DNA from 3 places in the Streptomyces sp. JLYT201 genome. Region 2 is predicted to be linked to each of the others. Evidence: riboswitches for the same ligand, from Rfam matches in the RefSeq annotation. Region 2 holds a riboswitch; each other region holds the start of a gene.
What was found. A riboswitch is a leader RNA that binds a small molecule or an ion and turns the genes downstream of it on or off. The one in region 2 is predicted to bind cobalamin.
Positions count from the first base shown of each region.

Region 1: another riboswitch for cobalamin. It lies ahead of AC5WAM_RS02055 ((2Fe-2S) ferredoxin domain-containing protein); the one in region 2 lies ahead of AC5WAM_RS29855 (ABC transporter substrate-binding protein).
Region 3: another riboswitch for cobalamin. It lies ahead of AC5WAM_RS04935 (CoA-acylating methylmalonate-semialdehyde dehydrogenase); the one in region 2 lies ahead of AC5WAM_RS29855 (ABC transporter substrate-binding protein).

Region 1 covers NZ_CM182551.1:510,145-513,343, reverse strand. Annotated here, with positions in the region: gene AC5WAM_RS02065 (MFS transporter) at 1-275, shown strand, start outside; gene AC5WAM_RS02060 (cytochrome P450 family protein) at 531-1,751, shown strand; cobalamin riboswitch at 1,832-1,953, shown strand; gene AC5WAM_RS02055 ((2Fe-2S) ferredoxin domain-containing protein) at 2,017-2,424, shown strand; gene AC5WAM_RS02050 (cobalamin-binding protein) at 2,453-3,199, opposite strand, start outside.
Region 2 covers NZ_CM182551.1:7,064,473-7,067,671, reverse strand. Annotated here, with positions in the region: gene AC5WAM_RS29860 (FecCD family ABC transporter permease) at 1-273, opposite strand, end outside; gene AC5WAM_RS29855 (ABC transporter substrate-binding protein) at 270-1,286, opposite strand; cobalamin riboswitch at 1,436-1,622, opposite strand; gene AC5WAM_RS29850 (VOC family protein) at 1,646-2,092, opposite strand; gene AC5WAM_RS29845 (helix-turn-helix domain-containing protein) at 2,098-2,970, opposite strand.
Region 3 covers NZ_CM182551.1:1,147,070-1,150,268, forward strand. Annotated here, with positions in the region: gene AC5WAM_RS04935 (CoA-acylating methylmalonate-semialdehyde dehydrogenase) at 1-1,243, opposite strand, end outside; cobalamin riboswitch at 1,417-1,596, opposite strand; gene alaS (alanine--tRNA ligase) at 1,736-3,199, opposite strand, start outside.

The DNA.
Region 1 (3,199 bases), 6.6 Mb from region 2:
CCCTCGCGGCCGCCGCGCTCCTCGACCCGAGCGGACGCCTGGTGGCCTCCCTCAGCGGAGCGAGCGCGCTGGGCACCGGCATCGGGCCGCTGGCCGTCGGCGCCGTCCTCGACACGGCGGGCGCCGGAGTGCTCGGCGTCCTGCTGGCCCTCGGCACCTTCGTCGCGTCCCTGCCCCCGTTGCGGATGACGGTCGCCAGCGCCACGGCCGACCGCGCACGGCAGGCGGAACCGGAGACCGAGGCCGAGCCCGCTCCCGCGGCCACGTCGGGCTGAACACCCGTCAGGCCCCGGGCCGGGCACGCCCCCACGGACCGTCGCACGGGCGTCGCGCGCGCTCTTCTCCGGGCTCGCGCGGAACCGTACGATCCAGTGGCCGCTCCGCGTACGCCGCCCCGCACGGCGCCCGCGTACGCCGTGCACGGCGCACACCGCGTGCGGCGCACGGTGCGCACAGCACACGCCCGCGCCACGCCCGTCCCCGCACACGCTCCACGCTCGCTCCCTCGTCGACCCAGCCAGAGGTGACCCGTGGACAGCCAACCCCCTCCCTTCCGCCTCGACGCGAGCGCCGGTGACCTCCACGGCGAGAACCGGAGGCTCCGCGCGATCGGCCCCGCCGTGCGCGTGCGGCTCCCCGGTGGACTGCCCGCCTGGGTCCTCACCCGCCACCAACTCCTCCAGGAACTCCTGGCGGACCCCCGTACGGCAAAGGACCCGGCGCACTGGTCCGCGTTGCGGGCGGGGGAGGTGCCGGAGGGCTGGCCGCTGATCGGCATGGTCACCAACCGCGGCATGACCACCGCCGACGGAGAGGAACACCGCCGGCTGCGCGACCTCGTCGCGCAGGCCTTCACCGCGCGGCGCGTCACCGCGATGCGGCCCCGCGTCGAGGCGATCACCCAGAGCCTCCTCGACGCCCTCGCCGAGGGCGGCACCGATCCCGTGGACCTGCGCCGCCACTTCGCCTATCCGCTGCCCATGGCGGTGATCGGCGACCTCCTCGGCGTGCCCGACGAGCGCTTCGACGACTTCCGGAACCTCTCCGCGAGCCTGACCAGCAGCGTCACCCCGCCCGAAGAGACCCTCGCCACCCAACAACGCCTGCACGCACTCCTCGCCGACCTCGTCGCCGACCGGCGGAAGCGGTCGGGGGAGGACCTGACCAGCCATCTGATCGCCGCGCGCGACGACGGCGACCGGCTCTCGGAGCCGGAGCTGATCGGCACCCTGACCCTGGTCCTCGTCGCGGGCCACGGCACCACCCTCAACCTGATCACCAACGCGACGGCGGCGCTGCTCACCCACCCCGAGCAGCGCGCCGCCGTCACCACCGGGCAACGGCCGTGGGACGCCGTGGTGGAGGAGACCCTGCGGTGGGACCCGCCCGTCGCGCACTTCCCGCTGCGCTACGCCCTCGACGACATCCCCGTCGGAAACGTGGTGATCCCGCGCGGCGAGGCCATCCTCGCCTCGTACGCGGCCGCGGGCCGGGACCCCGACCGATTCGGCCCCGACGCCGAGGAGTTCGATATCGCCCGGCCCCGTCCGAAGCACCTCTCCTTCGGCCACGGCCCGCACTACTGCCTGGGCGCGGGCCTGGCCCGTCTGGAGGCGGGCATCGCGCTGCCGGGCCTGTTCGGGCGGTTCCCGGACATGGAGCTCGCCGTGCCGCGCGCGGAGTTGGTGCCGTTGCCGTCCTTCGTCAGCAACAGCGTCCAGGCCCTGCCGGTGACCCTGTACGGCGGCTGACGAGGTCCCGGAGCGGGACCCCCGGGCAGCTGAGGGCAGTCGGATGGAATGATGACGGACGACAAGGCGACGGCGGTCCGAGGAAGCCGGTGTGAATCCGGCGCGGTCCCGCCACTGTGATCGGCGAGCGCGTCCCGACCGGCCACCGCCCCGCAGGGGGTGGGAAAGCCGGGACGAGCGGCGACCCGAGAGCCAGGAGACTCACGCGGTCGCCTCCTCCGCACAACACCGGGGCGGATCTCCCCGGAGAGAGGCAGGACGCGGCATGCCCGCAAGACCGGCCCGGAAGTCGTCCGGCACCGCAGGAAGTCATGACACGGCCACAGGACCGGCGCCCTGCCGGGTCGTCGTCTGCCGAGACTGCTGCTGCGGCAGTCCGAAGGTGACCGGCGTCGACCACGCCGCACAGACCGCGCGCCTGCGGGCCGAGGCACCCGTACGCGTCTCCGCCTGCCTGGACGTGTGCGACCAGGCCAACGTCATCGTGGTCCAGCCCTCTGCCGAGGGCCGGGCGGCCGGTGCCCGGCCGGTGTGGCTCGGCCTGGTCAACGACGCGGACGCGACCGAGGACATCGTCGCCTGGGTCCGCGCCGGGGGCCCCGGCGTCGCTCCGCGGCCGGAGATCCTCGACCTGTACGCCTTCACCCCGCCGCGACGCCGCGCGGTGTCCTGAACCACCGCGCCGGGGCGGCGCGCCCGGGTCAGGGCAGCGGGCGCGCCTCGCCCGCGGTCACCGCCGCCCCGGCGCCCACCCCGTGCAGGACGTGGGCCAGCACCTCCGCCCCGCGGACCACGCGCGGCCCCGGCCGGTTGAAGTACGCGGGCCCGTCCAGGACCCAGACGCGCCCCGACCGGACGGCGAGCAGTTTCGACCAGCCGGGCAGCCGGGTGAGCAGGCCCGTCTCGCGCAGCGTCCGCTCGGGCGGAAAGCCGCAGGGCAGCACGAGCAGCACGTCGGGCCGGGCCGCGCGCACCGCGTCCCACGTCATGGGCCCGGTGTGCTCGCCGGGCCCGGCGAGGAGCGGCTCGCCCCCGGCGGCGGCGATCTGCTCGGGCACCCAGTGCCCGGCCGGCCACAGCGGATCCAGCCACTCGATCGCGACCACCCGGGGCCGCGCACGCCCCGCGGTCAGGGCGCGCACCCGGTCGAGGCGGGCGCGCAGCTCGTCCCGGCGCGACGCGGCGCGCCCCCGCACCCCGAGCACGGCCCCGACCGTGACCAGACAGTCCAGCACGTCGTCGAGGGTGCGCGGCTCCAGGCTCAGGACGCGGGTGTCCGCGTCCAGGAGCCGCACGGTGCGGCTGACCCGCTCGTACGAGACCGCGCAGACGTCGCACAGGTCCTGGGTGAGGACCACATCGGGGCGCAGGGCCGCGAGCGCCTCGGTGTCGAGGGAGTACAGCGAGGACCCGGAGTGCGCCGACCCGCCCACCGCGTCGGAGATCTC
Region 2 (3,199 bases):
CCCGCAGACGCCCGCGAGCAGGGTGCGCGGCATGCGCAGGTTCCACACGATGCCGTCGCGCAGCGGGGTGAGCTCGGCCTCGCCCCAGCCGAGGTGGGCAGCCACCGCCGCCCAGACGTCCGGTACGGAGATGTCGGCCGGGCCGATGGTGACGGCGACGGCCACCGAGAGCGGGAGCGCCACCAGGCCCGCCGCCCACAGCAGGGCCGCGCGCCAGGCGCCGGACCGGAGGCGCGGGCCGCCGCGGGCCCGCTCGCGTGCGGCCGTGCTCACCGGGCCAGGCCGAACGCGCGCAGCCCCGCCGCGACTTGCTCGATGCCGTCGACCGTGCGGATCGTCGGGTTGAGGGCCTGGCCGCTGAGCAGCACGTACCGCTTCTTCTTCACGGCCGTGAGGTTCCTGGTGACGGGGTTGGACTCCAGGAACCTGATCTTCTGGCGGGCGCTCTCGGCCGACTGGGCCTTGCGGGTGAGGTCGCCGATGACGAGGACGTCCGGGTCGCGGTCGGCCACGGTCTCCCAGTTGATCTGGGGCCACTCGGCGCGCGTGTCGGCGAAGACGTTGCGGACGCCGAGGGCGCGGGTGATGACGCCGGGCGCGCCGCAGCAGCCCGCGATGTAGGGCGCCTTGGAGTCGGAGAACCAGTACAGGACGGACGCGTCGGACGCCTTGAGCGTCTGCTTCGCCCTGGTCACGCGGGACTTGAGGTCCGCGACGAGGCGCTCGCCGCGCGCCTGGACGTGGAAGACCCGGGCCAGGTCGCGGATCTCGCCGTAGACGGTGTCCATGGTGAGCGTCTTGGTGCGGGTGCCGTCGCCGTCGCCGCCGTTGTCCTTGCCCGCGCAGTCGGTGGGCGAGACGTAGACGGGGACGCCGAGCTCGGTGAACTTGGCGCGGTCGGCGACGCCGCCCTTGCCGACGGTGTAGAGGAACGACGCGCTGACGAAGTCCGGCTCCTTGGAGAGGACCTTCTCCAGGGACGGGTAGCGGTCGGCGAGGCGCTCGACCTTCGCGTTCTGCTTCTTCAGGCGGGGCAGGACCGGGTCGGTCCAGGTGCCGGTGCCGGCCATGCGGTCGGCGAGGCCGAGGGAGAGCAGGATCTCCGTGGAGCCCTGGTCGAGGGAGACCGCCCGCTTCGGCGGGGCCGTGACCTCGGCCTTCTTGCCGCAGGAGGTGACCGTCACCGGGTAGCCCGCGGCCTTGGCCCCCTCGTCCTGGCGCTTCGCGGAGCCGCCGCCGCAGGCGGTGAGCAGGAGCAGGCCGCCCGCCGCGAGCAGCGCGGTCAGGCGCGCCCCGGGGGCGGTGCGGGCGCCGGGGGCGGCGCTGCGGGGACGGGCGGGCGCGCGGCGTGCGCGAGGGGCGAGAGGGGGCACAGGACTTCCCGGGTCTCATGGCTCATGCGCGGAGCCTGGTCTGCGAAACCCCGCCGCCCGGCGCGCGGTCGGCGGTGCCAGCAGGTCTTCGGACTCGGGTTCGTCCGGGCGGGGCCGCCTTCCCGGATGTCCGGTGACATCCAGTGGCCGCTGGTCCCGCCCGTCCCCCTCACCGCTGCGCGTCAGTTCCGGATTCCCACCGGATTCCCTGGCCCTGGTGCGGGCGCGACTGGCGTGCGCAAGCTATCACCCCGCCGCGGGCCGGGCGGACGTCACCCCTGCTCGGGGCGCGGTTCGCCGCGGTAGGTGCCGAAGGACCACTTGTTGCCCTCCGGGTCCGCGACGGCGAACTCGCGGCTGCCGTACGGCTGGTCCTCGATCTCGCGGATGACCTTCACGCCCGCCTCCTTGAGGCGGCGGTGGAGGGCGTCGACGTGATCCGTGACGACGTACGCACCGAACGTCCCCGGCTTGAGGCACCACTCGGCCGACTCCGGGTCGTACGAGCCGAGCATGACGCCGCCGCCCTCGGGCCAGTCGAGCTGGGCGTGGGCGACGCGGCCGCCGTCCTCGTACACGGCGGTGCGCAGGAAGCCGACGGTGGTGACGAGGAAGTCGATGAGGGCGGGGGCGTCGTGGGCCTGGAAGGCGGGCCAGACGTCGGGGGCGCGGAGGTTCGGGGTGTTCTGAGTGCTCTGTACCGCTTCGGTGGTGTTCATGCCTCTCAGTCTTCGCCGTCGCGGTGTCCCCCGGCTTGGATATTCCGGCACTCCTCGGCCAGCCAGGCGGTCGGGCTCGCGCCCGTGTACTGGCGGAAGTCGCGCACCAGGTGGGAGTGGTCGTAGTAGCCGCAGTCGGCGGCGACGCGGGCGAGGTCGGCGGGCGCGCCCGCGACGACCGCGCGCACGACCCGCGCCTTCGCGTGCTGGAAGCGCATCAGGCGGGCGGCCTGCTTGGGCGTCACGCCGGTCTCGGCGCGGAAGAGGGCCGTCAGGCGGCGCTCGCTGAGCGCGACGTGCGCGGCCAGGCCCCGCAGGGTGCCCGCGCCCCGGTGCCGGGCGAGCCAGGCCCAGGCCTCGGCGACCTCGGGGCGCACCGGGGCGAGGCGCCCGGCGTCGGCGGCGCGGCGCGCCAAGTAGGCGTGGAGGCAGGCGAACCGCTCGTCCCAGCCGTCGGCCTCGCACAGCCGCTCGCGGACCTCGGCGGCGATCCGGCCGAGGACGTCCGTGCCGTCGGTGACGAGCCGTCCCGTCAGCTCGGCGGCCGGGAGGCCGAGGAGCGAGCGGGCCGCGAGCGGGTGCACGGCGAGCTGGATGCCCGCCTGGTGCTCGGGCTGCACGACGTACGCCGGGCTCTGGTGCAGACCGCCCACGACGATGTCGGTGCGCTCGGCGTCGGGCCCGGTGGCCCGCTCCGCCGTGGAGCCGGTGACGACGGGCCCGTCGAGCGAGAAGATCAGCGTCAGATACGGCGACGGCAGGCCGCGGTGCAGGCCCGGCGTCTCGCCGCTCGTGCGGTAGCCCACGGCGGACACGACCTTGCCGCCCTGCTCGGGCGGGAGCGGGACGCGGACGAACTCGCGGCGGGCGGTGTCCATGCGTCCATTGTGACCGCATGTGCGGGCCAGGCACGGCCTCGCGGGCGCCGGGCACGGCTTCGCGGGGGGGGGCGGGCACGGCCTCGCACGCGCCGCCGCGGCTACCCGCTGCGTCGCGTCCCATGCCCGCCACGCACCGTGACATCGATCATGGGAATCGGCCCCGCGCGCTCGTAGCATGTCCCGCCGCTCCGCCCGGGGCGGCGCATCACCTCCGAGGATCCGAGGA
Region 3 (3,199 bases), 5.9 Mb from region 2:
CGACGCCGTTGCCGTAGGGGTGCTCGGTGGGCAGCCGCAGCGCCTCTTCGTAGTCGGCGGCCCGTACGACGGACAGGACGGGGCCGAAGATCTCCTCCTGGTAGATCCTCATGTCCGGGGTGACGCGGTCGAAGAGCGAGGCGCCCGCGAAGAAGCCGCCCTCGTGGCCGGGCAGGGTGACGTCACGGCCGTCGACGACGAGTTCGGCGCCCTCCTCGACGCCGAGGTCGACGTAGGCGCGGACGCGCTCGACGGCGTCGCGGCCGACCAGCGGCCCGAAGTCGGCCTCGGGGTCGTCGGAGCGGCCGATGCGCAGCGAACCGACGCGCTCCTTGAGGCGGGCCACCAGGGCGTCGGCGGTGGCCTCGCCGACCGGGACGGCCACGGAGATCGCCATGCAGCGCTCGCCCGCGGAGCCGTAGCCCGCGCCGATCAGCGCGTCGACGGCCCTGTCGAGGTCCGCGTCCGGCATCACGATCATGTGGTTCTTGGCGCCGCCGAAGCACTGGGCGCGCTTGCCGTGCGCGGCGGCGGTGGCGTACACGTGCGCGGCGATCGGCGTGGAGCCGACGAAGCCGAGCGCCTTGACGCGCGGGTCCTCCAGGAGCGTGTCGACGGCCTCCTTGCCGCCGTTGACGACGTTCAGGACGCCCGGCGGCAGGCCCGCTTCGAGGAACAGCTCGGCCAGACGCAGCGGGACGGAGGGGGCGCGCTCGGAGGGCTTGAGGACGAAGGCGTTGCCGCAGGCGAGCGCGGGCGCGGCCTTCCAGAGCGGAATCATCGCGGGGAAGTTGAAGGGCGTGATCCCGGCGACGACGCCGAGGGGGCGGCGCAGCGAGTGCACGTCGATGCCGGTTCCGGCGTTGTCGGTGAACTCGCCCTTGAGCAGGTGCGGGATGCCCGCGGCGAACTCCACGACCTCCAGACCGCGCTGGAGGTCGCCGTGCGCGTCGGCGACGGTCTTGCCGTGCTCGGACGACAACAGGTGCGCGAGGGCGTCGCGTTCGTCCTCGACGAGCTGGAGGAACCGCAGCAGGACGCGGGCGCGGCGCTGCGGGTTCCACTCGCCCCAGGCGGGCTGCGCCTTCGCGGCGTTCGCGATCGCCGCCTCGGTGTCCGCGCGGTGCGCGAGCGGTACGCGTGCCTGGACGTCACCGGTGTTGGGGTCGTACACGTCGGCGTGCGTTCCCGATGTTCCCGGGGTGTGCTCGCCGCCGATGAAATGGGTCAGTTCACGGACCATGGGGACCTGCTTCTCTCGTCAGGTGCGGTCCGGGGATGGCAGGGCTGGGCCGCGCGCCGCCACAGGGCACGCCGAACAGCCGTCAGGCAGCGGGGATCACCGCTCGCAGGTCCGGATCTCCAGGGTCGCGGGTGCGCACCGGGGCCATGCGTGTCTGCTCCATCCTCGTGGACAACACGGAACACCCCGCGGCCGGTATCCTGACTCCCGGATCAGCGCGCGCTCCCCCGCCTTCCCGACGGACTTCTCCGTCAGTGGCGTCGATCCTCCACGGGAACGCGCTCCCCGGTCACAGTGGCGGGACCGTGCCGGATTCACACCGGCTTCCCTGCACCGCGGGCCTTGGTCACGACGATATACTTGGACGTCCTAGTAAGTCCACGGAGGCCAACCCCTACCGCACCCCTGACACCCCCGAAGGGGCACGGGGAGCCGCGCGACCAGCCACGACGGACCTCAGGTGAACGGCCGTCGTGGCTGCTCGCGCCGCGCTCAGGCGCCGAGTTCCTCGCGTACGACTCCGGGGAGTCCGGCCACCGCGGCCGCGAGCGCGTCCCGGTCCGTCCCGGCGCCCTGCGCCACCTCGTCCGAGCCGCCGCCGCGGCCGCCGAGCAGCCGCTTGACCAGGGCGGACGCGGACAGGCCCGCCGACCGTGCCGCCTCGTTCACCGCCACGGCGAGCACCGGCCTGTCGCCGGAGAGGGTCACGGCGGCCACGCCCGGCCGCTCGGGGCGCAGCCGTCCGCGCACTTCGAGGGCCAGGGCCCGCGCGGCGCCCGCGTCGCCCTCGGCCGTCGCGGTGGCCACGTACGCGCCGCCCACCTCGACGGCCCGCCCGGCGAGCTCGGCGGCGCGCGCGGCACGGGCCGCCTGCCGCAGGCGTTCGTTCTCCCGGTCGGCGGCCTTGAGCCGGGCGAGCAACGCGGCGACGCGGTCGGGGAGTTCGGCGCGCGGCGCCTGGAGCTGCTCGGCGATGCCGGCGAGGAGGTCGCGCTCGCGCGCGAGGTAGCCGAAGCCCTCGATGCCGACCGCGGCCTCCAGGCGCCGCATGCCCGCGCCCACCGACGACTCGGCGGTCAGCGCGATGACGCCGATCTGCGCGGCGTGCTCGACGTGGGTGCCGCCGCACAGCTCGCGCGACCAGGCGCCGCCGATCTCGACCACCCGGACCCGCTCGCCGTACGTCTCGTCGAACAGCGCGAGCGCGCCGAGCTCCTTGGCCTCGGGCAGCGTCATCCAGCGCACGCCGACGGGCAGGTCGCGGCGGAGGGCGCGGTTGGCGGCCTCCTCGACCTCGCTGCGGACGGTGGCGGAGAGGCCGCCGCGCCAGGGGAAGTCGAGGCGCAGCTGGCCCGGGCGGTTGTAGGAGCCGGACTGCAGGGCGGTCGGGCCGAGGATCTCGCGCAGGGCGGCGTGCAGCACGTGGGTGCCCGAGTGGGCCTGGCGCGCGCCGAGGCGCCACTCGGGGTCGACGGCCGCGTGCACGGCGTCGCCGACGGCCACCTCCCCTGCCGCGACGCGGATCTGATGGGCCACCAGGCCGGGCAGCGGCCGCTGCACGTCGAGCACCTCGGCCTCCAGCGAGGCCCCGGTGAGCCGTCCGGCGTCGCTGTCCTGGCCACCGGACTCGGCGTAGAACGGGGTGCGGTCGAGGACGGCGGTGACGATCTCGCCGTCCCGGGCGACCGGTACGGGACCCGCGGGGCCCAGCAGCGCGAGGACGCGGGAGTCCGTCGCCAGGGTGTCCCAGGCGCGCCAGTCGGTGGGCCCGTGCGCGTCGAGGACGGCGCGCAGGGCCGAAGTGTCGGGGGCGGAGCCGGACTTGCGGGCGCGGGCGTCGGCGCGGGCCCGCTCGCGCTGCTCGCGCATGAGCGCCGTGAAGCCGTCGCGGTCGACCTCGACGCCCTGTTCGGCGGCCATTTCCAGGGTGAGGTCGATGGGGAAGCCGTAGGTGTC